Regions from separate parts of the Streptosporangium nanhuense genome, predicted to be linked through region 1. Evidence: riboswitches for the same ligand, from Rfam matches in the RefSeq annotation. Region 1 holds a riboswitch; each other region holds the start of a gene.
What was found. A riboswitch is a leader RNA that binds a small molecule or an ion and turns the genes downstream of it on or off. The one in region 1 is predicted to bind cobalamin.

Region 1 (5,628 bases):
GCCGGGTGCGCGACCTGTCTCCCGCCGACGGCCGCAGGATCTGCGACGGCCTGCGGAGGCTGCCGGACCAGATCAAGGAGATCCTGGCGCTGGAGCCGCAGATCAAGGAGCTGGCGGGCAGGTACGCCGAGTCGCCGAGCATGATGTTCGTGGGCCGGGTCAGGGGCTATCCGGTGGCCCGCGAGGGCGCGCAGAAGCTCAAGGAGATCTCGTACGTGCACGCCGAGGCGTACCCGGCCAGTGAGCTCAAGCACGGGCCGCTGGCGCTGATCGGCCCGGACATGCCGACGGTGGCGATCGTCCCCGACGACGAGCTGCTGGACAAGAACCTCACCACGCTGGGCGAGATCCGCGCCCGGGGCGGCCGGGTGCTCATGGTGGGCCACCGCGCGGCCGACCCCAAGCTGGCCGAGGACTGCGTCGTGGTGCCCAAGAACGAGACCGAGCTGGACCCGATCCTGCTGTCGATCCCGCTCCAGCTCTTCGCCTACCACGCCGCGGTGGCGCTGGGACGGGACGTCGACAAGCCCAGGAACCTGGCCAAGAGCGTCACGGTGGAGTGACCTCCCCTCGCCCCGGCGCCCCCGTTCCCGGCCCGCCGGGGCGGGGGCGCCGCGCTTCCCGGGGCTTTCGCGAGGCGGCCGTCTCCGACGCCTTGATTCCGGGGTCCTCTCCGGTGGTCCGTGGCCGGGAACGGACGGTTCCCGGAAGTTCGGGCATACCCCACTTAGTCACAGAAAGTGATGTGAAAGTAACCTATGGAATAGGGGGTTCTCGGGGGAAGGGGCGCTCATGCGCCGTAGGAGGTTCTGCGCGCTGGCGGCGGGGGCCGTGCTCGCCGCGGGGTGCGGCGCGGACGGCGGTACCGACCCGGTGGTGAAGCGCCTGTTCATCCTCGAACCGACCGCCGACGGCCACGGCTGGGCCGGGATCGCGGGCAGGCTGGCGACCTCCCTGGTCCAGTCGGGGCTGGTGCGCACCGCGATGGCCGTCGAGCGGGCCGGGCCCCTGGGCTCAGCCTCGCGCGACGCGTTCGGCGCCTTTCGCGGCCCCTTCGCGCGCGAGGGCAGGCTGCTCGTCACCGCGATGCCGATGGTGGCCGCCGCGGAGATCGCCAACACCGCCGCCGTGGTGAACGCCGCCACCCCCATCGCCCGCCTGGTCGGCGACTGGACGGTCCTGGTCGTCCCCTCCGGCTCCCGCCTGCGCACCTTCGAGGACTTCGTCGCGCGGCTGCGGGACGACCCGGCGGGCCTGACGGTCGGCGGCCGGTCGGAGGGCGGCACCGACCACGTGCTCTACGGCATGATCGGCAAGTGCCTCGGGGTGGACACCCGGCTGCTGGAGTACGCGGGCTACCTCGCCCCCGAGGACGCCGCCGACGCGCTCCAGGCCGGCCGGGTGGCCGCCCTGCTGGGATCGGCGCGCGCCCTGCGGCCCGAGATCACCGCGGGCCGCCTGCGGCCCCTGGTGGTCTCCTCCGGCGGCCGGATCGACGGGATCGACGCGCCGACGCTCATGGAGGCCGACGTCCGGCTGGAGTACAGCGACTGGTGCGGGCTGCTCGGCCCCAAGGGCATGAGCCCGGGGGACCGGGACGCCGCGATCGCCCTGTGTGACAGGATCGACGCCGCGCCGCGCTGGCGTGCCCTGTGCGCCTCCCGAGGCTGGAGCCGGGTCTATCTCAGCGGCGACGAGTTCCGCCAGTGGCTCTCCACCGAGACGGCCCGCACCCGGGGTGTGCTTCACGAGCTCGGGCTGTTGAAGTCCTCCGCCACAACTTGTTGGGGTAGTTGCGTCAGACGCCCCTAGATGTAGGATCCTGCTCGTTGCTGGTTCGCCCCGCGAGGGGCGAGGCAAGAGGGAACCCGGTGAGATTCCGGGACTGCCCCGCAGCGGTGAACGGGAACGAAAGCCGTCATTGAGCACTGGGCGAACCATGCCTGGGAAGCGACGGCCGGTAGGCGTGTGTGGTGTGCCCGTGAGTCCGAAGACCTGCCGGTGACGTGATTGTCCAGGGCCTCGTGGGAGGGCCCGCGGAACGAGGCGATCCGGCGTGCCCGGGATCGCTCGCGGACGCGTGCCCATCCGGCGGAGCCGTACGGGGAAGTCCGATCGAGCGAGGGGCACTACGTGACACAGGCATTGGCGGAGACCGCGGCGGGCGGGGCGGGGACCGCGGCGGGCGACGGCGGCGCGAACACCGGGAATGTCAGGAATGCCGGGAGTGCCGGGAACGCGGCGGACGAGCGCAGGCTGGCGATCGACGAGGCCGCCGCACGGGTGATCACCGACCCCGAGAACTCCAGGATCGCCGCCGCGATGCTGGCCGGGCTGATCGCCGACGAGGCCGCCGAGCACGGCGTCCGCGACTTCTCCGACTCCATCGCCGCGACCCACGAGGCGGGGCTGATCCAGGACGGGCTCGCGGAGTTCGTGGCCGCCCACGCCGGGATGCTGGACGCGCTGGTCGACCCGGAGGCCGACGCCAGGTTCGAGTACTTCGGGCTGCGTACCGTCTACGACCGCTACCTGCTGCGCCACCCGAGGACCCGCAAGGTCCTGGAGCGCCCGCAGCACTTCTTCCTGCGGGTGGCCTGCGGCCTGTCCGAGAGCGTCGAGGAGGCCGCCGAGCTGTACGCGCTCATGGCCACCCTGTCCTACCTGCCCAGCTCGCCCACGCTGTTCAACTCCGGCTCCCGCAGGCCCCAGCTCTCCTCGTGCTTCCTGCTCGACTCGCCCCGCGACGAGCTGGAGTCCATCTACGACCGCTACGGGCAGGTCGCGCGGCTGTCGAAGTACGCCGGGGGCATCGGGATCGCCTGGACCAGGGTCCGCTCGCGGGGCTCGCTGATCCGCGGCACCAACGGCCACTCCAACGGCATCGTGCCCTGGCTGCGCACGCTCGACTCCAGCGTCGCCGCGGTCAACCAGGGAGGCCGGCGCAAGGGCGCGGCCTGCGTCTACCTGGAGCCCTGGCACGCCGACGTCGAGGAGTTCCTGGAACTGCGCGACAACACCGGCGAGGAGGCCCGCCGCACGCACAACCTGAACCTGGCCAACTGGATCCCCGACGAGTTCATGCGCCGGGTCGAGGTCGACGGGACCTGGTCGCTGTTCGACCCCAAGGACGTCCCGCACCTCACCGACCTGTACGGCACCGCGTTCGACGACGCCTACCGGGCCGCCGAGGCCGAGGGCCGCTTCACCCGGCAGATCCCCGCCCGCACCCTGTACGGGCGCATGATGCGCACGCTCGCCCAGACCGGCAACGGCTGGATGACCTTCAAGGACGCGGCCAACCGGACCTCCAACCAGACGGCCAGGCCCCAGAACGTCATCCACCTGTCGAACCTCTGCACCGAGATCCTGGAGGTCACCGGCGACGCGGAGACCGCCGTCTGCAACCTCGGCTCGATCAACCTCGCCGCCCACCTCTCAGCGGATCCCGGCGAGGCGATGGACTGGGTGCGGCTGCGCGCGACCGTCCGTACCGCCGTGCGGTTCCTCGACCGCACCATCGACCTGGGTTTCTACCCGACCCCCGAGGCGGAGGCGGCCAACCGGAGGTGGCGCCCGATCGGGCTCGGCGTGATGGGCCTGGCCGACGTGCTGTTCGCGCTGCGGCTGCCGTTCGACTCGCCCCGCGCCCTGGAGCTGTCGACCCGGATCTCCGAGGAGATCGCGCTCGCCGCCTACCGGACCTCCTCCGACCTGGCCGTGGAGCGGGGCCGCCACCCCTCGTACGAGGAGACCAGGGCCGCCGACGGGGTGCTGCACCCCGACCACTACGGGGCGGCGGGGTCCGAGGAGTGGGCGGAGGTCAGGGAGCGGGTCGCCCGGACCGGCCTGCGCAACTCGCTGATGATCGCGATCGCGCCGACGGCCACGATCGCCTCCATCGCGGGCTGCTACGAGTGCATCGAGCCGCAGGTCTCCAACGTCTTCAAGCGCGAGACCCTCTCGGGGGAGTTCCTCCAGGTCAACCGCTATCTCGTCCGCGACCTGCGGGCCCGTGGGCTGTGGACCCCGCTGATCCGCGATGCGATCAAGCGCGCCGACGGCTCCGTCCAGGACATCCCGGAGATCCCCGCCGACCTGAGGACGCTCTACCGGACCGCCTGGGAGCTGCCGCAGAAGGCGCTGATCGACCTGGCCGCCGCGCGCACCCCGTACATCGACCAGTCGCAGTCGCTGAACCTCTTCATGGCCACGCCGACCATCGGCAAGCTCTCCTCGATGTACGCCTACGCGTGGAAGGCGGGTCTCAAGACCACCTACTACCTGCGTTCGCGCCCGGCCACCCGGATCGCGCAGGCCACCGTGGCGGCGCCGGTCGCCGATCCCGGGGCCGTGGCCTGCTCCCTGGAGAACCCCGAGTACTGCGACGCCTGCCAGTAGCCGTCCCTGAAAGCTCCGCGAAAGGCATTTCCCGATGTTGCTCGACCCCGGCATGGATCTCACCCTGCGGCCGATGCGCTACCCCGAGTTCTACGAGCGCTACCGGGCCGCGATCCGCAACACCTGGACCGTCGAGGAGGTGGACCTCACCTCCGACCTGGCCGACCTGGCGCGGATGACGCCCGAGGAGCGCCACCTGATCAACCGCCTCGTGGCGTTCTTCGCCACCGGCGACTCGATCGTGGCCAACAACCTCGTTCTGAATCTCTACCAGCACCTCAACGCCCCCGAGGCGCGCCTGTACCTCAGCAGGCAGCTGTTCGAGGAGGCGGTGCACGTCCAGTTCTACCTGACGCTGCTGGACACCTACCTGCCCGACCACGACGAGCGGGTCAAGGCCTTCGCCGCGGTCGAGCACATCCCCTCGATCCGGGACAAGGCGGAGTTCTGCTTCCGCTGGATCGACTCGCTCGGCGGGCTGACCAGGCTGGAGACGCGCGAGGACCGGCGGGCGTTCCTGCTCAACCTGATCTGCTTCGCGGCGTGCATCGAGGGGCTGTTCTTCTACGGGGCCTTCGCCTACGTCTACTGGTTCCGCTCCAGGGGCCTGCTCAGCGGCCTGGCCACCGGGACGAACTGGGTGTTCCGCGACGAGTCCATGCACATGGAGTTCGCCTTCGGCGTCGTGGAGACCGTACGGGCCGAGGAGCCCGACCTGTTCGACGACAAGCTCGCCGAGCAGGTCACCCAGATGATCGAGGAGGCGGTGGCGGCCGAGCTGGCCTTCGCGGCCGACCTGTGCGGCGACGGCCTGCTCGGGATGAGCGTGGACCAGATGCGTCAGTACCTGGAGTACGTGGCCGACCAGCGCCTCGTCAGGCTGCGGATGCCCGCCCGGTACGGCACGGCCAACCCGTTCGCGTTCATGGAGTTGCAGGACGTGCAGGAGCTGGCCAACTTCTTCGAACGCCGGGTTTCGGCCTACCAGATAGCCGTGGAAGGGAATGTCACATTCGACGAATCCTTCTGATTAGCTGGTGATCCAGGGAAGATGACGACGAGGATGAAAGACGTCGAGGGGGACGCCTCAAGTGTCCGGCTGGATCATGATGATTGTTTCCGTGGCGGCCGCCGTCGTGGCGGTGGAGGTCGTGCGACGGGTGTTGCGCTCGCGGCTGATCGGTGAGAAATGGGTTCTCGCCGGTCCCCTCGTGCGCCGCTGCACCT
Region 2 (5,628 bases), on a different contig from region 1:
CAGCGCGGAAAGCACGTCACGCACTGAGCCGGAGGATGATGTGCTACGCAGGGAATTTCTCGGTGCCTCCGTGGCGACTGTGGGCATTGCCGCTATTCCAGTACCGTTTGAGGGTCTTCCTCAGGGGCGACGCGTCAATGATGAGCTTGTCGTTTCGCTTCGCAAGCGCATTGCGCGGCTGCGTCGAATCGACGATTACCTAGGTGGCGCCGAAACCTATCCTCTCTATGCTGCCGAGCTTGAGAGAACGAGCACACTCGTCAACGAGGCCAGTTATACGGAGAAGACGGGAAGAGCGCTTCTAAGCGTGGTCAGCGAGCAAGCACAACAGGCGGGATGGGCTGCCTTCGACGCAGGATGGGCCAAGAGGGCGAGGCAGCTTTTCAAGAAAAGCCTGTCGGCCGCCACCGATGCCGGAGACACCGCTCTTCTTGCCAACTCGCTGGCGTTCCTGGCTTATCAGAAAGTGAGTTACGGCTCTCCGGGGATTCAGGAAGCGGATGCTTCGTGCCGGGTGGCGGAGCGAGGGACTCCCTCTGCGGTCAGGGCACTCCTGCTGGAGCGGGCGGCATGGGCGTACGCGTCTGAAGGGCAGAGATACCAGGTTGAGGTCGAAAGAGCCCTCGAAGAAGCCGGTAGGGCACTTGAGGAGAGCAGTGGCGAGCCAAATCCAGATTGGGCGCTCTGGGTTGACCGGCTCGAACTTCAGATCATGACGGGACGGTGCTGGGTCGCGCTGAATCAACCCGTTAAGGGTATTGCCGTTCTTGAGGATGCCCTCTCGAAGTACGAGGACACCCACGCCCGAGACAAGTCCCTCTATATGACCTGGCTTTCAGAAGCGTATCTAGACGCCGGGGAGATCGAACGCGCATCTGCCGCGCTGAGTCAGTCACTGAGCCTTTCCGTGGATGTCGCGTCAATTCGTCCACGCCAGCGCGCCAGTGCCGTTCTTGAGCGACTTGAGAATCATAGGTCGCTGCCATCTGTCGCCGAACTATTCGACCGTATGGCTATGCCGTCGTCTTTCTCAGCCATTCCAAGTACGGAGCCGATCCACCGTCAATCGATGTGAAGGTCACTTCAGGGTTGTTCCACGGATGCTCGGATATCAAATGTGACTCCAAGTCCGAGTAGCGATCCGCGGTCGTCCTCAGGAAGATCTGCCACTCTTCCCCTTCGCCTATTTTCCCCTCATGCCAGAAAACAGACTGTGCAGGCCCGAAGACTTGACCCGATGCTGCCAATTTCGCACGGATGGCAGATCTGAGAAGATTCATCGCCGCATCACGGCTGTCCACTGTGGTCGAAACCTGAAGGTAGCCAGTCATGTGGCCAAGCCTAGATCACTTCCCTGTATCCGGTACAGAAGAGTGAAGATGGCTTCCGGGCGGCTGGAACGCAGTCTTATGAAGTCACTCCATTTCACGATGAGCCCGTTCCTTGGCGACCTTGCGAGCAGTAGCGATGTGTTGCCGAGCAGACTCGGTCCAGAAGGGGGCGCCGCGTCGGTGGCCGCTTCCTGCATAGCGCCACTTGGACAGGGGGAGCATGGTCTCCTCGGCAGGGCGGGTTATGCTCGTGGCGCGGTTGGTTCTCCCGGCGCCGTTGCGGTGCCGGGAGTCGTAAGAGGGAACCCGGTGTGATTCCGGGGCTGCCCCGCAGCGGTGAGTGGGAACGAACGCCGTCATTGGCACTGGGTGTGTGCGCATCTGGGAAGCGACGGTCAGTAGGGGTTGTGTGTGGTGCCCGCGAGTCCGAAGACCTGCCAGTCGCCCGTGCGCCGTCCGGTGTGCGGTGATCCGTGGCCTCGTGGGAGGGCCTGGGATGCGTCTTTCGCATGTCCTCGCTCGCGGCCGTGGGTCGGCATGGCATGAGCCGAGGGAAGGACGCCATGAGCAAGGTCACCACGACTGTTTTGGGTTACCCCCGTATCGGGGATCGTCGCGAGTTGAAGCGGGCGACGGAGGATTACTGGGCTGGGCGGGTCGATGCCGCCGGTCTTCAGGGGACGGCCGCGGGGTTGCGGCAAGGGGTGTGGCGGGAGCTGTCGGGGGCGGGGCTGGATGCGGTGCCGTCCAACACGTTCTCGCTGTATGACCAGGTGCTGGATGCGATCGCGCTGGTGGGCGCGGTGCCTGAGCGGTTTTCCGGGGCGGCGGATCCGTACTTCGCGATGGCCCGGGGTGCCGAGGGGGTGGCGCCGCTGGAGATGACCAAGTGGTTCGACACCAACTACCACTACCTGGTCCCGGAGCTGGGCCCCGAGACCCGGTTCCGGCTCGACTGGAGCAAGCCGCTGGCCGAGCACGCCGAGGCGCGGCGGCTGGGCGTCGAGACCCGGCCGGTGCTGGTCGGGCCGCTGTCGTTCCTGTTGTTGGCCAAGTCCACCGAGCCCGGCTTCGCGCCGCTGCGGCTGCTGGACGGCCTGCTGGAGACCTACGCCGAGCTGCTGGAACGGATGGCCGCGGCGGGGGTGGCCGAGGTGCAGCTGGACGAGCCGGTGCTCGCCGCCGACCGTACAAAGGAGGAGCTGGCCGCGTTGCGCCGGGCCTACGTGCGGCTGGGTGAACTGAGCAGCCGCCCCCGGCTGCTGGTGGCGACCTACTTCGGCGAGATCGGGCCCGCGCTGGAGATCCTGGCCCGCGGCCCGGTCGAGGCCGTCGGCCTGGACTTCGTCTCGGCGCCCGGCAACCTGGAGGCGCTGGCCGCCGTCGGCGGGCTGCCCGGCAAGACCCTCGTCGCCGGGGTCGTCGACGGCCGCAACGTCTGGCGTACCGACACCGCGAAGGCGCTGGCGACCTGCGCGGCGCTGCTCGGGCTGAGCGACCGGCTGGTGGTGAGCACCTCCTGCTCGCTGCTGCACGTCCCGCTCGACCTGGACGCCGAGACCTCGCTGGACCCGCGGCTGCGCGGGCGGCTCGCCTTCGCCAGGCAGAAGGTCGCCGAGGTCGTACGGATCGGCAGGGCGCTGAACGGCGAGGAGGTCATCGCGGGGGAGAGCGCCGCGGAGCGGTTCCTCAACCCCCGGGTGCGGGCCAGGCTGGACGCCCTGGGCGAGGGCACCTCGCGCGCCCCGCACGCCGAGCGGCTCGCCGTGCAGAACGCCGACCTGGGCCTGCCGCCGCTGGCCACCACCACCATCGGGTCCTTCCCGCAGACCGGCGAGGTGCGCCAGGCCCGCGCCGCCATGCGCTCGGGCGAGATCGACAGGGCCGGGTACGAGCGCAGGATGGAGGCCGAGATCGACCGCGTCATCGCGCTGCAGGAGGACATCGGCCTGGACGTGCTGGTGCACGGCGAGCCCGAGCGTAACGACATGGTCCAGTACTTCGCGGAGATGCTGGAGGGCTACGCCGCCACCGAGCACGGCTGGGTGCAGTCGTACGGCAGCCGCTACGTCCGCCCGCCGATCCTGTTCGGCGACGTCTCGCGTCCCGAGCCGATGACGGTGCGCTGGGCCTCCTACGCGCAGTCGCGGACGAAGAAGCCGGTCAAGGGCATGCTGACCGGCCCGGTGACGATGCTGGCCTGGTCCTTCGTCCGCGACGACCAGCCGCTGGGCGAGACCGCCAGGCAGGTGGCGCTCGCCCTGCGCGACGAGACCCGCGACCTGGAGGCGGCGGGCATCAGGATCATCCAGGTCGACGAGCCCGCGCTGCGCGAGCTGCTGCCGCTGCGGCGAGCCGACCGCGAGGCCTACCTGGAGTGGGCGGTCGCCGCGTTCCGGCTCGCCACCAGCGGGGTCGCCGACAGCACGCAGATCCACACCCACATGTGCTACTCGGAGTTCGGGGAGATCATCGGTGCGATCGGCGACCTGGACGCCGACGTGACCAGCGTCGAGGCGGCCCGCTCCCGGATGGAACTCCTGGACGACCTGCGCGCCTTCGGCTACGCGCGCGGCATCGGGCCCGGCGTGTGGGACATCCACTCGCCCAGGGTGCCCTCGGCCGGTGAGATCGAGACCGCCCTGCGCACGGCCGCGGCCTCGGTGGATCCGGCCCTGCTCTGGGTCAACCCCGACTGCGGCCTGAAGACCCGCGGCTACCCGGAGACGGAGGCCAGCCTCAGGAACATGGTCGAGGCGGCCCTGCGTGTCCGGGCGGAAGCGGTCTAGAAGCTGTTCAGAGTTCGGATCATGTGGTTGAGGTGAGGAGCCTCAGCCACATGACCGAGCCTCGGGGACAGGGGCCGGTCTCGTGGCCTGCCGGGGTTCTGTCGTAGCGGGTGGCCGGCCCCAGCCAGGGCTTGATCTTCTGGAAACGGTGTTCTGGAAACGGTGTTCGGCGGTGTCGCGCCGCCGGTAGCGCTCCGGCCCGCTGAACTTTTCATCTTCCGGTCTTCTTCCGGTTGGCCCGCCGATCGGTCCTCTCCGGGGTGACCGCGGCGATCCGGGGCGACTCCTGGTGAGCGCGCAGACCTCGCTCGGGCGGCCGAGGGGCGATGTCCGGCCCTTGCGGGAAAATCGCCGGCGAAGGAGCTTGATTCACTAGCCTTTCGCCCATGGACATACCGGGCGTGGACTTGAGCGTGCCGAGTGCGGCGCGCATATACGACTACTTGCTGGGCGGTAAGGACCACTTCGCCGCGGATCGCGAGGCCGCCGACGTGGTGCTCCGGGCCGTGCCGAACGCGCGCGAGAACGCCAGGGCCAACCGTGCCTTCCTGGGCCGGGCCGTGCGCGTCCTCGTCGACGCGGGCGTCCGCCAGTTCCTCGACATCGGCGCCGGGTTGCCGACGCAGGAGAACGTTCATCAGGTGGCCCAGCGCGTGGCGCCGAACTCACGGGTGGTCTACGTCGACAACGATCCCGTGGTGCTCGTCCATGCCCGCGCGCTGCTCGCCGACAACCCCGGCACGAGGGTCGTCCCGGCCGACATCCGCGACCCGGCAGCCCTCCTCCAGGACTCCACGGTCCAGGACTACCTGGACTTCACCCAGCCGGTGGGGGTGTTGCTGCTGGCCGTCCTGCACTTCATTCCCGATGACAAGGAGGCGGCCAGCATCGTCGCCGAGCTCCGTCGCCTCCTGGTGTCCGGCAGCCACGTGGTCATTTCCCACGGCCACCCCGGCGAGCTGACCGGAGACCTGGCGAGGAAGGGCCACGAGCTGTACGGCCACACCCGTCAGGGAGGCGCCGTCGGCCGCACCCGCGCGGACATGGCCGCGTGGCTGGAGGGCCTGGAACTCCTGGCTCCGGGCATCGTCCCCGTTCAGGGCTGGCGTCCCGAGGACGACTTCGACCCCATCCCCGACCCCGCGAAGCCCGGCGTCTTCGGCATGGTCGCCAGAGTTCCGTAGGGGCACGCCCCCTCGAGAGACGTCCGCCGGGTCCCGATGGGGACCGGTTCCAGGTTCGCGAAACGGCCGGGCGAGCACATCCAGCTGCCGGGCGAGCACACCCAGCTGCAGGCCGCCCGCGCACCCGCCCTGCCGCGGTGGCCGCCGACAGGGCCTGCTCCTCTCGCGGCAACCGCGTCCACCTGCTCCGACGCCACGTCGAGGCCGTCATCCCCGAAAAGGGCGACCGGGCGGCCGACCGTGGGAAACGTCGCTCCCGAGGCTCGGCCGAAGAGGCCGTCACGCCTGACCGGCTCCCGAATCTTTCATGACTCGAATGTTTAC
Region 3 (5,628 bases), on a different contig from region 1:
TCCAGAACATCGTCGACCGCGGCAAGAAGATGGCGATCAAGCAGTTCCTGGAGACCGGGCAGAAGGGCCTGCGGATCCAGCATCTGCTGGCGGCCTGCGTGGACGAGTTCTCCGAGAACGAGGACCTGCCCAACACCACCAACCCCGACGACTGGGCCCGCATCTCCGGCAAGAAGGGCGAGCGGATCGTCTACATCCGCACCCTCGTGACGGGCAAGCAGGGCACCGAGGCCGGCCGCTCCATCGACACGGTGGCCAACACCGGCCAGTACCTGTAACCACCTGTAGCCACGGGTGACCGGCGGCGCGGCTCTCCTCGTGAGAGCCGCGCCGTCGCTGTCTTTCAAAACTTTCACTGATATTTGGCGATTAGTGAGCCTTAGTCCTTTTTGTCCCCTTTTCTTGGTAGTTCCGTACCTTCTTTCACACCCGTCCCGTAAGTGAAAGGAAATAGACAGCCGCCCCTGGGAACCCAACTGATCGAGATGCCGTCCAAGTGGCGTGCGTGAACATTCCGGCCCGGCCGCCCGGTGAACGGCACGGGCTCCCGCGAGGCGCTTCGGGGAAGTGGCCGCCTCGCCGAGCTCGACCTCCTGCGCTTCCTCGCCGCCATCGCGGTGCTCGCCTTCCACTACTTCATCGCCTTCGCCTCGGTGTGGGGCGAGCGCCCGGCCGAGCTGTTCCCGGCGATCTCCACCGTCTCCGGGCTCGGCATCCTCGGCGTCGAGCTGTTCTTCATGATCAGCGGCTTCGTGATCCTGATGAGCATCTGGGGGCGGGGCCTGGGGGCGTTCGCCCTCTCCCGGCTGGTGCGGCTCTTTCCCGCCTACTGGGTCAGCGTGGCCGTCACCGCCGCGGTCTACGGGCTGACCGCCGCCACGGCCCTGGACCCCAAGCTCAGCCTCGGCGAGTACGGGGTCAACCTCACGATGCTCCAGCGGGCCTTCGGCGTCTACGACGCCAACGGCGTCTACTGGTCGCTCTGGGTGGAGCTCCGCTTCTACGTGCTGATCTCGATCCTGGTGATCATCGGGGTGACGCTCAACCGCTGCCTGGTCTTCATGGGCGTCTGGCTGCTGGCGGCCGGGTTCTTCACCGGGAGCGAGGAGGCCTGGGTCGATCTCGTGGTCATGCCCAAGTACGCGGCGTACTTCGTCGGCGGCATGGCGTTCTTCCTGATGACGAGGTTCGGTCCCAGGCTCGTCCTGTGGTGCCTGGCGGGGATCAGCGGGGGCCTGGCCGTCAACGCGGCGCTCGACCGGGTGGCCGGGCGGATCGAGAACGTCGGCTACGCCGCGATGCCCGTGCCCGAGTGGGCCGTGGTCGCCACCGTGGTGGGTTTCTACGCCCTCATGGCGATGGTGGCACTCGGCTGGCTGGGGTGGCTGCGCTGGCGCGGCCTGGTCGTCCTGGGGGCGCTGACCTACCCGCTCTACCTGTTCCACACCCCGGCCGCGGTGCTGATCGTCCCCGCCCTGCGGGACGTGCTGCCGCCCGCGCTGACCGCGCTGGTCACCGTGCTGGCCGCGATGGCGTTCTCCTACCTGGTGTACCGGGTGGCCGAGCGCCCGCTTCAGGAATTCGTCAAGTCCAGGAGGCGGAGAAGGGGCACATCCCCGCCCTCGTCACAGTTCCCCGCGCTCTCCTCGATCCCCCTCTCAACGGGCGAAAAGGCTTCGGTGCCATAACTGTCCGACCACCGGGCATAGTGAAGGGTCTAGGGTCGGGAATAGATACCACGGAGAGAAACAGTCCCTGACGAACAGAGGGTGCGCATGACGGTACGGCGGGTGATGGGCATCGAGACCGAATACGGCATCTCCGTGCCCGGACAGCCGGGGGCCAACGCGATGGTGACCTCCTCTCAGGTCGTGAACGCCTATCTGGCGGCCTCGGCCGCCAGGGCACGGCGCGCGCGATGGGACTTCGAGGAGGAGAACCCGCTGCGGGACGCACGGGGGTTCGACCTCGCGCGGGAGGTGGCCGACCAGAGCCAGCTGACCGACGAGGACCTCGGCCTGGCAAACGTGATCCTCACCAACGGGGCCCGGCTGTACGTCGACCACGCCCACCCCGAATACTCCACGCCCGAGTGCACCAATCCCCGGGCGGCGGTGATCTGGGACAAGGCGGGCGAGCGGGTGATGCACGACGCGGCGGTCCGCGCCTCGGCGATGCCGGCCAACGCCCCGATCCAGCTCTACAAGAACAACACCGACAACAAGGGCGCCTCCTACGGCTGCCATGAGAACTACCTCATGCGCCGGGCCACCTCGTTCGCCGACATCGTCAGGCACCTGACGCCGTTCTTCGTCTCCCGGCAGGTCGTCACCGGCGCGGGCAAGGTCGGCATCGGCCAGGACTCCCGGGGCGAGGGCTTCCAGATCAGCCAGCGGGCCGACTTCTTCGAGGTCGAGGTGGGCCTGGAGACGACGCTCAAGCGGCCGATCATCAACACCCGGGACGAGCCCCACGCCGACCCGGAGAAATACCGCCGCCTGCACGTCATCATCGGCGACGCCAACATGTCGGAGATCTCGACCTACCTGAAGCTGGGATCGACCGCGCTCGTCCTGGCCATGATCGAGGACAACTACTTCACCCGCGACCTGGCCGTGGACAACCCCGTCCAGGCCCTGCGCGCGGTCTCGCACGACCCGACGCTGAAGTACGAGATCGCCATGCGCGACGGCCGCAAGCTGACGGCGGTGCAGCTGCAGATGGAGTACCTGGAGCTCGCCCGCAAGTACGCCGAGGAGCGCAGCGCCAACGGCCTGGACGAGCCCACCAAGGACATCCTGGAGCGCTGGGAGTCGGTCCTCACCCGCCTGGCGGAGGACCCGATGCAGCTGTCCCGGGAGCTCGACTGGGTGGCCAAGCTGGAGCTCCTGGAGGGCTACCGCACCCGTGACGGCCTTCCCTGGTCGCACCCGCGCCTGCAGCTCGTCGACCTCCAGTACTCCGACATCCGTCCCGACCGGGGGCTCTACAACCGGCTGGTCGCCCGGGGCCGCATGCAGCGCCTGGTCACCGAGGAAGAGGTCCAGCGGGCGATCGAGGTGCCGCCCAACGACACCCGGGCCTACTTCCGCGGCCGTTGCCTGAGCCAGTACAGCGAGTCGGTGGCCGCAGCCTCCTGGGACTCGGTCATCTTCGACATCCCCGGCCGCGAGTCGCTGCAGCGCGTCCCCACCCTTGAGCCGCTGCGCGGCACCAAGGCCCACGTGGGCGAGCTGTTCGACCGCTGCCGTACCGCCGCGGAGCTGGTGACGGCGCTGACCGGCGAGCAGTGACCTCCTGAAAGGAGGGGGCGGCCCGGCCGGGCCGCCCCCTCCTTCGGCGTGCCTGGACCCCACGCTGACCGGATCCCGGCAAACCGGACACTCGGATTGACGAGGGACGGAGAACCGGGATACGTTCCGGGTGTTTTGTGGCGGTGCGAGGGAAATCCGGTGAGATTCCGGTGCGGTCGCGCCACTGTAACCGGCTCCCCGGAGCCGGAAGCCAGGTCACACTCGGCCGCCACCGACCTACGAAAAGGGACGCGTCAATCCCGGAGGAGGTAGCCGTGAGCCAGATCTCGGCACCGCACGTTCAGCCCATCCCATGGCCCTCGCTCACCCGCTGGCTGCTCGCCGTACCGGTGCTGCTGCTCCTCGCCTACCTGGTCACCTTCGACCAGGGAGCGATCTCCCAGGCGGGAAACTACCTGCACGAACTCATGCACGACGGGCGTCATCTGCTCGGCGTTCCGTGCCACTGAGCCACAGGTGATCACCAAACTCATCGTCCGGGGCCTCGTCGCCGGACTGCTCGCAGGGCTGCTCGCGGCCGTCTTCGCCTACACCGTCGGCGAACCGCGCATCGACCAGGCCATCGCGCTGGAGGAGGCGGCCGCCGCGGCCGCCGCCCCGGCCGGATCACACGACGACACCGGTGCCGCCGCCCACTCCCACGACGAGGAGGAGGCCCTGGTCAGCAGGGACGGCCAGCGCTTCGGGCTCTTCCTCGCCCTCGGCCTGTACGGCCTGGCGGTCGGAGGGCTGTTCTCCCTCGTCTACGCGGCCGTACGCGGCCGGGCGGGGCCCCGCTCGGAACCGGTGCTCGCGGTGAGCCTCGCCGCCGCCGCGTTCACCTCCGTCGTCCTCATCCCTTTCGTGAAATATCCAGCCAACCCGCCGGCTGTCGGCGACCCGGAGACCATCAACCAGCGCACCGTGCTCTACCTGGTCGCGGTGGTCATCGGGATCCTCGCCGTCGCCGCGGCCGTCGCCGCCTACCGCTACGCCTCGCGGAGCGAGCCGTGGGTGCGCTGGCTGTCGGCGGGCGCCACCCTCCTGGTTCCCGTCGTCGCGGCCTGGATCCTCCTGCCGGAGATCTCGGAGGTGCCCCAGGGCTTCCCCGCCGACCTCCTGTGGGACTTCCGGGTCGCCTCCATCGGGACACAGGTGGTCTTCTGGGCCGGTGTCGGCGCGCTGTTCGCCTTCGCCGCCCGCAGGCGCGGCCCGGTGTGACGACCCCCTCGGGGGTCACCCGCCTGCTCCTGGTCTGCCACGCCTCCACCTCGGCAACGGTACGGGCCGCGTTCCCGGGTGACGAACCACTCGACGAACGCGGCCTGCGCCGGGCCGAGGGGATGGCGCGGGACCTCGGCCCGGGACCCGCGGCCTGCCCGGCCGAGCTGCGCTGCGTCCAGACGGCGGCGGCGCTCGGCCTGCGGGCCGAGCGGGATCCGCTGCTGGCCGACTGCGACTACGGCCGCTGGAGCGGGATGACGCTCGGCGAGGTCGAGGCCGCCGAGCCCGAGGCGCTCGCCTCCTGGCTCGGCGACCCCGGCGCGGCGCCGCACGGCGGGGAACCGGTCACCGCGCTCCTGGCCAGGGTGTCCGGCTGGCTCGCCGCCCGCGCCCCCGGCAGGGCCGTCGCGATCACCCACCCGGCGGTCATCCGCGCCGCGGTCGTCCACGCCCTCGGCGCCCCCGCCCGGTCGTTCTGGCGCGTCGACGTCGCGCCACTGGCCCGTGTGACGCTCACCGGGCGCGGCGGGCACTGGCGGCTCAGCTACTTCCCATGACGGTTCGCCGACGGTTCGAGCACCCGGCGACCCCTTGACTCGACTGACCCGACGAGACGGACAGGAGATCCCGAAGGTGCGTGACTCCCGCTATCCCTTCACCGCGATCGTGGGGCTGGAGGACCTGAAACTCGCGCTGATCCTCAACGCGGTCTCCCCCCGCGTCGGGGGAGTGCTGGTCAGGGGGGAGAAGGGCACCGCCAAGTCCACGGTCGTGCGGGCGCTGGCCGCGCTCCTGCCGCCCGTCGAGGTGGTGGCCGGCTGCCGCTTCTCCTGCGACCCCGCCGCCCCCGACCCCGGCTGCCCGGACGGGCCGCACGAGGCCCGTACGGGAACGGAGCCCCAGCCCGGTGAAGCTCAGCCGGACGGAGCCGAGCCGGGCGGGGCGCGGGACGGCGCCGCGCGGCCCGCCCGCCTGGTCGAGCTGCCCGTCGGCGCCTCCGAGGACCGCCTCGTCGGCTCCCTCGACATCGAGCGCGCCCTCACCGAGGGCGTGAAGTCCTTCGAACCCGGCCTCCTGGCGAGCGCCCACCGGGGCGTCCTGTACGTGGACG
Region 4 (5,628 bases), on a different contig from region 1:
GTCATTTCCGTGCCACAAGTTTTCCGTGTAAAGCTGAGCGGCAGGGAAGATGTACCTAATGAGGGCTCGACCTACATCGTAGGGTAGCTCTTTCTGTATAGCAGACACTTTCTCAGCGTCTGCCGTGAACGTATCCTGGTTGCGTGTACCAGTTTGCCAGTTAGAGACATTCGTCAGTGCGCCAACATTTTGAGCTATAAGATCGTGCGCAGTCGGTCGCATTACACGGATAGCTTCCAGTGCTATGAGATCCGAAAGAGAAACTTCATCGCCCGCAGATCGAACAGTGAGAGGGAGAGATGACAAGAACCTCTTCACATCTCTCACTGTGTTAAAAAGTGGCCTGACGACTTGCCAGAACACATCAGGAAAGCGGTCCTCACCGAGACTGGGCATCGCGATGTCGGCGAGAACCTCTAACATCCCAATCCTGAGAACCGACGCCAAAGCTTCATCTGCGGCCAGCGGTACTTCTACTGAGGTCTTTACGATCTTCTCTAGGTAAGCTGCACCGTCGAGACCTTCTTCGCCGAGGGCGTTTTCTACCACCTTTCTATCAAAACATAGAAGGTAAACTACGTTAGGAAAAGAGCCATTGAGTCGAACAAGCCTGAATAGATCGCGTATCTCCTGGCGCGTGAGCCGATCAATGTCATCGATAAGAACAATGATCCTTCCGTCCAGCTGACTCAAAGCATCAGAAATCTCAATTCTTTGCTCGTGGATGCTTGTATTGAGAGCCTGAGATACTCCCTCCGATGTTTTTTGAGCAACATCGATGATTGCTGCTGCTCCGGGTATGAATTTTAGAGGCGAGAGAGAGGCGGAGTATTTGTTGAACTTCTCGGCAATACTGGCAGTGGCATCTTTAAGCCGCTTCTTTCGGCTTCTTCCGCCGCTCAGCTGCCGAGCCATTTCATCAAAGAAGAAACGGATCAAGTAGTCGGTTCCCGAGAAAAACCATGGATTGAACTCAACGACTTGCACCGCTTCTTGTTCGCGCAGGATGTTGGCAGTTAGGTTCAGTAGCGATGTCTTGCCTGTTCCCCATTTCCCCGTGATTGCCACCACCGCGCCGCGTTCAACGTTCATGGCTTGCACTTCGTCAGCTATTGCAGTCGCTAAGAGCGACCGGTTCAGCAGGTCATCCTCGACGTTGAGAATCGGATCATCCCCTGCAAAGAGGGCGGATCGTCCATTGGGGGTGAGAATCGGCTCGCTCATAACGTCCACCTCGCTGGCTGGGGCCCGTACGTTGGTCGGCCTACCGTACTTCGTGATGAGCTTCGACCGACTCGTCCTAGTGGTCTTTGGTGCGTGGGCGGCGCTGGCCGCGACCGGCCGAAGAGCCGCAGCGCGGCCAGCGACCGCCCGACGCGCGCAGGCCGCCGCAGGCGGACTGCCTTGACCAAGTAATGAAAATCCTCGCGGATCGACCCGCCAACGCGTCTCGATCATGTAACTCAGGGACCTACAGGGCCGGTTGCCCAGACGTCCTAGCAGCTCAGAGTATTGATCACCTCAATGAGTCACTACGCCGAGCGCTCTCCCGCGAATAGTTGCCTTTGCGGTTGAACTAGTGGTAGTTGGTGTCGAACCACTTGGTCATCTCCAGCGGCGCCACCCCCTCGGCACCCCGGGCCATCGCGAAGTACGGATCCGCCGCCCCGGAAAACCGCTCAGGCACCGCGCCCACCAGCGCGATCGCATCCAGCACCTGGTCATACAGCGAGAACGTGTTGGACGGCACCGCATCCAGCCCCGCCCCCGACAGCTCCCGCCACACCCCTTGCCGCAACCCCGCGGCCGTCCCCTGAAGACCGGCGGCATCGACCCGCCCAGCCCAGTAATCCTCCGTCGCCCGCTTCAACTCGCGACGATCCCCGATACGGGGGTAACCCAAAACAGTCGTGGTGACCTTGCTCATGGCGTCCTTCCCTCGGCTCATGCCATGCCGACCCACGGCCGCGAGCGAGGACATGCGAAAGACGCATCCCAGGCCCTCCCACGAGGCCACGGATCACCGCACACCGGACGGCGCACGGGCGACTGGCAGGTCTTCGGACTCGCGGGCACCACACACAACCCCTACTGACCGTCGCTTCCCAGATGCGCACACACCCAGTGCCAATGACGGCGTTCGTTCCCACTCACCGCTGCGGGGCAGCCCCGGAATCACACCGGGTTCCCTCTTACGACTCCCGGCACCGCAACGGCGCCGGGAGAACCAACCGCGCCACGAGCATATGCCAGACACGCCCCCTCCAGCAGACCGGCCGGGCGGTCAGGGGATCCCGCCAATGGCAAGCCGGCAACACAGGCAGTCTCCTCGGCCTGCCCAATCCTGCCGAAGAGACCGCATTCCCCTGTCCGAGCGGCGCTACGCCGGAAGTGGCCACCTACTCACTGCGTCATCCACCCCGGCGGTTCAGTTGAGGTCGCCTTGCGCCACGTCTTCGCGACCTCCGCAGGGTTCTGCTGATGGAGGTTGCGGAGGAGCATTGTTGCCACGCGGACGAGATCGAGGAAATCCCGCCCTATAGGGATCCGGAGACCTTCCACAATTAATGCAAGGCCCTCCTCAAGTCGTTCTGATTCACTTATCGATTGGCCATTGACAACGCGGCCGGTGGCCAAGTCCACACGGGCAAGCATGCGCCTGACGTCCTTCGAACGCCGCCTGTCGGTGACCGGGCTCGCACTCGACGTGCGGCCGAGGGTCTGTCTCCCCTTGCGGTAAGCGGCGTGACCGGTTGCCGCGCTCCATCATCGTGGCCGCGACCGTCGACGGCCCACGCCGGTGTCGGGATGAACCGTCGATTCGACATACTCGAATTCCCGATGAGGAATCCGCCGATCAGCCAGGAAAGTCCATGAATCGAAACCCTTGACAAGATGTCTCGCATTTATCAAGGCTGTGATCAGGTACCAAATCGAAGAGGATTCGAGTTATTCGAATGGTGACGACAGAAATGGCGACGACGAGGAAGTCGTCGAGTACGACCAAGGCGTTCGAGCTGCTGTAGACGGTGGCGTCCGAGTGAACCGAACCAGCGCACATCGGCACCCGTGACGGGGGACGCGCCTCGCGCGCGGCCCCGAGGCCCGGAGCGGCACGAACGGACGCCTTGCTCAACGAAGAAGGAAGCGCAATGAGAGCAACAACTCGCAATCGCAGACGTCGCTCGGCCGTGGCGGCCCTGAGCATGGTCACCCTGGGGGCGTCTCTGCTCCTCGCCGCGACGCCGACCAGCGCGACGTCGGCCGCCGCGACGTCGGCCGCCGCGGACGGGCCCAACGCCTCGATCATCTTGGGCGAGGTCAACGAGGAGAACGGTCTCCGCCAGATCGAGGAGGGTGACGGCGCGACCGCACCCGTGACGGTCGGCGGGCGGAGCGCACGCAAGACCGTGCAGACCTCGGCACCGGCGCAGCACATGTACTTCCAGGTCGACGACGCGGTCGCCTTCGACGGCGCCTTCGTCGCGTGCCTGCAGGTCGAGTACTTCGACGAGGGCGGGGCCACGTTCCGCGTCCAGTACGACTCGACCAGCAGCGCGTACGCCGGGACGGGTTCGGTGAACCGCACCGGGTCGAACACGTGGAAGACGGCGGGCTTCGAGCTGATGGACGCCCGGTTCGCCAACCGCGAGAACGGCGGCGCCGACTTCCGCGTCGAGGCGGGCACGACCGGGGTGACCTTCCACAGCGTGAAGTTGACGATCATCCAGGAAGACGACGGCGTCACCCCGCCGTGCGCGGCCGCCGATCCCGAGCCGGAACCCACCCCCATCCGCTGGCGGCTCAAGTACGACGAGCCGTTCGACAAGAAGATCCGCACCGAGGCGAGCCCGTGGGTGCTCGACGACTACAGCGAGCCGGTCGACGACTTCAACGACGACAACGGCGACCTCTACCGCCTTCAGCTCGGTCCGAAGTTCGACGCGGCGATGGCGACCATGCGGACCTACCGGCAGGAGACCGAGTTCGGCAAGGACGGCTGGCTCACGGCGTCCCTCTCCACGCGTGAGAGCGGCGGGCGGGTCGACGACAGCTACACCGACACCGCCGAACGTCCGTCGATCAAGACGGAGAAGCTGGAGACCGCAGGCGCCGTCGCCAAGATCGCCGTGCCTCACTACACGGGTGGCGCGATCATCCGCAACACCGAGCCGCTGCCGAAGTACTACCGCATCGAGTACGACCTCAAGACGCTCGACTTCGGCGGCTTGCGTAACGGCTCGCTGTTCTACGACGGCAAGTACAACGGGTACAGCCTCGGGGAGTGCAAGACGTTCTACCCCTGGGTCGGCGACCCGAACGACATCGACCCGGCCGACCCCTGCGCCACCCGCTCCGTGCGGGAGGACAGCAACGAGGCGTACAACGCGTTCCACTTCATGTCGATCCTGGACTTCCCGGCGATGCCCCGGAACCTGGCGATGTACCACTGGCACCGCAAGGTGCTCATGGACCAGTTCAGCCCGGCCCCGTCCCGGAACACGAACGGCTACGACGTCTGCAACTCGCTGACCGGTGAGAAGTACCCCTGGGACCAGAGCAACCGCACCACGGTGAACATGCTCTACTTCACGGGTTCGCTCGGTCAGTCGCAGACGTTCGTGACGAGCTGCGACCGTCGGCCGGTTTCCGGCGTGCAGAAGTCGGCCGTGGAGCTGCAGCCCGAGCTGATGCCCCACAAGGACTACGCGTTCGCCATCGAGCGCACCGAGGCGGGTTACACGCTCGAGGTGAGCGGCGTCTTCAAGAACGTCGGCAAGCAGACCTACCGGTTCACCCGGGGCTTCATCGACGACGACGCCGGCGTGATCGGGGCGAACGTCCCGATCTTCCACTACAACGTGGACGCCGAGGAGTACAACGGCCAGTTCAACACGTCGCACACCGCGCAGGGCGCGTTCGGCTCCAAGACGTGGGACAACCAGTGGCCGGCCGGCTCGGCCTACCCCGACTACTTCGTCATCGGTGAGCCGTACACGAACGTCGGTGAGGGCCAGGCCCGCATCGACAACATCCGGCTGTACGTGCCGAAGAAGTAGGCACGGGAAGCTCGCGGTCGAACTGACGCGGCCGCGCCCCTGGGACCTCAGACCGCACCCGGGGGCGCGGCCCGCGCTCCGAATTCACGCGATCCTTCGTTTCGAGTCTTCGATCAGAGGGAACCTGCCCGGCCCACGGACGCGGACGACGCTCCCTCCCGACTTCGCATGGAAGCGTTCCAGTCATCCGCACCGGATTCGGGATTCGGGATTCGGGGAGGTGATCCCGGCCTGGCCGCATGACCGACCGCCCTCGGCGTCTTGCCGCCGTTCTCTGGGTCTGACATTTTGTTCGGCGTGTCCACCGACCTACCGACCGAAACACCGAGCGCGTTCCGGGAGCCTCCGCGGCCCCTCCCGCCCTTTCCGCCGGTTCCCGTCCGGTCGCGCCGAGCGGCCGGTCGCGTGTCCCGGACCGGCGGCTACGTCCTCGCCTCGGTCGTCCACCTTCTGGCACCGGTCTTCCTGGTCATCGGCGTGTACCTGGTCACCCGTCTGACGGTGGCCGGCATCCTGTTCGGCCTCGTGGTCCTGGACCTCGCCTGGCTGCTGCGTCCCCGCCCTGCCC

Region 2: another riboswitch for cobalamin. It lies ahead of metE (5-methyltetrahydropteroyltriglutamate--homocysteine S-methyltransferase); the one in region 1 lies ahead of AC5L38_RS03015 (ribonucleoside-diphosphate reductase subunit alpha).
Region 3: another riboswitch for cobalamin. It lies ahead of AC5L38_RS26920 (CbtB domain-containing protein); the one in region 1 lies ahead of AC5L38_RS03015 (ribonucleoside-diphosphate reductase subunit alpha).
Region 4: another riboswitch for cobalamin. It lies ahead of AC5L38_RS34800 (hypothetical protein); the one in region 1 lies ahead of AC5L38_RS03015 (ribonucleoside-diphosphate reductase subunit alpha).

What each region holds. Positions count from the first base shown of each region.
Region 1 covers NZ_JCADBG010000001.1:723,886-729,513, forward strand. Annotated here, with positions in the region: gene glmS (glutamine--fructose-6-phosphate transaminase (isomerizing)) at 1-563, shown strand, start outside; gene AC5L38_RS03010 (tripartite tricarboxylate transporter substrate-binding protein) at 793-1,812, shown strand; cobalamin riboswitch at 1,817-2,017, shown strand; gene AC5L38_RS03015 (ribonucleoside-diphosphate reductase subunit alpha) at 2,134-4,401, shown strand; gene AC5L38_RS03020 (ribonucleotide-diphosphate reductase subunit beta) at 4,436-5,431, shown strand; gene AC5L38_RS03025 (mechanosensitive ion channel family protein) at 5,523-5,628, shown strand, end outside.
Region 2 covers NZ_JCADBG010000023.1:104,792-110,419, reverse strand. Annotated here, with positions in the region: gene AC5L38_RS34780 (NsdA family TPR-like regulatory protein) at 1-1,075, shown strand, start outside; gene cutA (divalent-cation tolerance protein CutA) at 1,014-1,280, opposite strand; cobalamin riboswitch at 1,575-1,787, shown strand; gene metE (5-methyltetrahydropteroyltriglutamate--homocysteine S-methyltransferase) at 1,895-4,120, shown strand; gene AC5L38_RS34765 (SAM-dependent methyltransferase) at 4,507-5,304, shown strand; partial or broken gene AC5L38_RS34760 (IS5-like element ISDge16 family transposase) at 5,412-5,567, shown strand.
Region 3 covers NZ_JCADBG010000015.1:51,760-57,387, forward strand. Annotated here, with positions in the region: gene arc (proteasome ATPase) at 1-278, shown strand, start outside; gene AC5L38_RS26910 (acyltransferase family protein) at 531-1,688, shown strand; gene dop (depupylase/deamidase Dop) at 1,776-3,293, shown strand; adenosylcobalamin (AdoCbl) riboswitch at 3,418-3,551, shown strand; gene AC5L38_RS26920 (CbtB domain-containing protein) at 3,569-3,763, shown strand; gene AC5L38_RS26925 (CbtA family protein) at 3,771-4,514, shown strand; gene AC5L38_RS26930 (histidine phosphatase family protein) at 4,511-5,074, shown strand; gene AC5L38_RS26935 (VWA domain-containing protein) at 5,151-5,628, shown strand, end outside.
Region 4 covers NZ_JCADBG010000023.1:113,010-118,637, forward strand. Annotated here, with positions in the region: gene AC5L38_RS34795 (KAP family P-loop NTPase fold protein) at 1-1,224, opposite strand, end outside; gene AC5L38_RS34800 (hypothetical protein) at 1,577-1,927, opposite strand; cobalamin riboswitch at 2,035-2,247, opposite strand; gene AC5L38_RS34805 (hypothetical protein) at 3,153-5,060, shown strand; gene AC5L38_RS34810 (M48 family metallopeptidase) at 5,466-5,628, shown strand, end outside.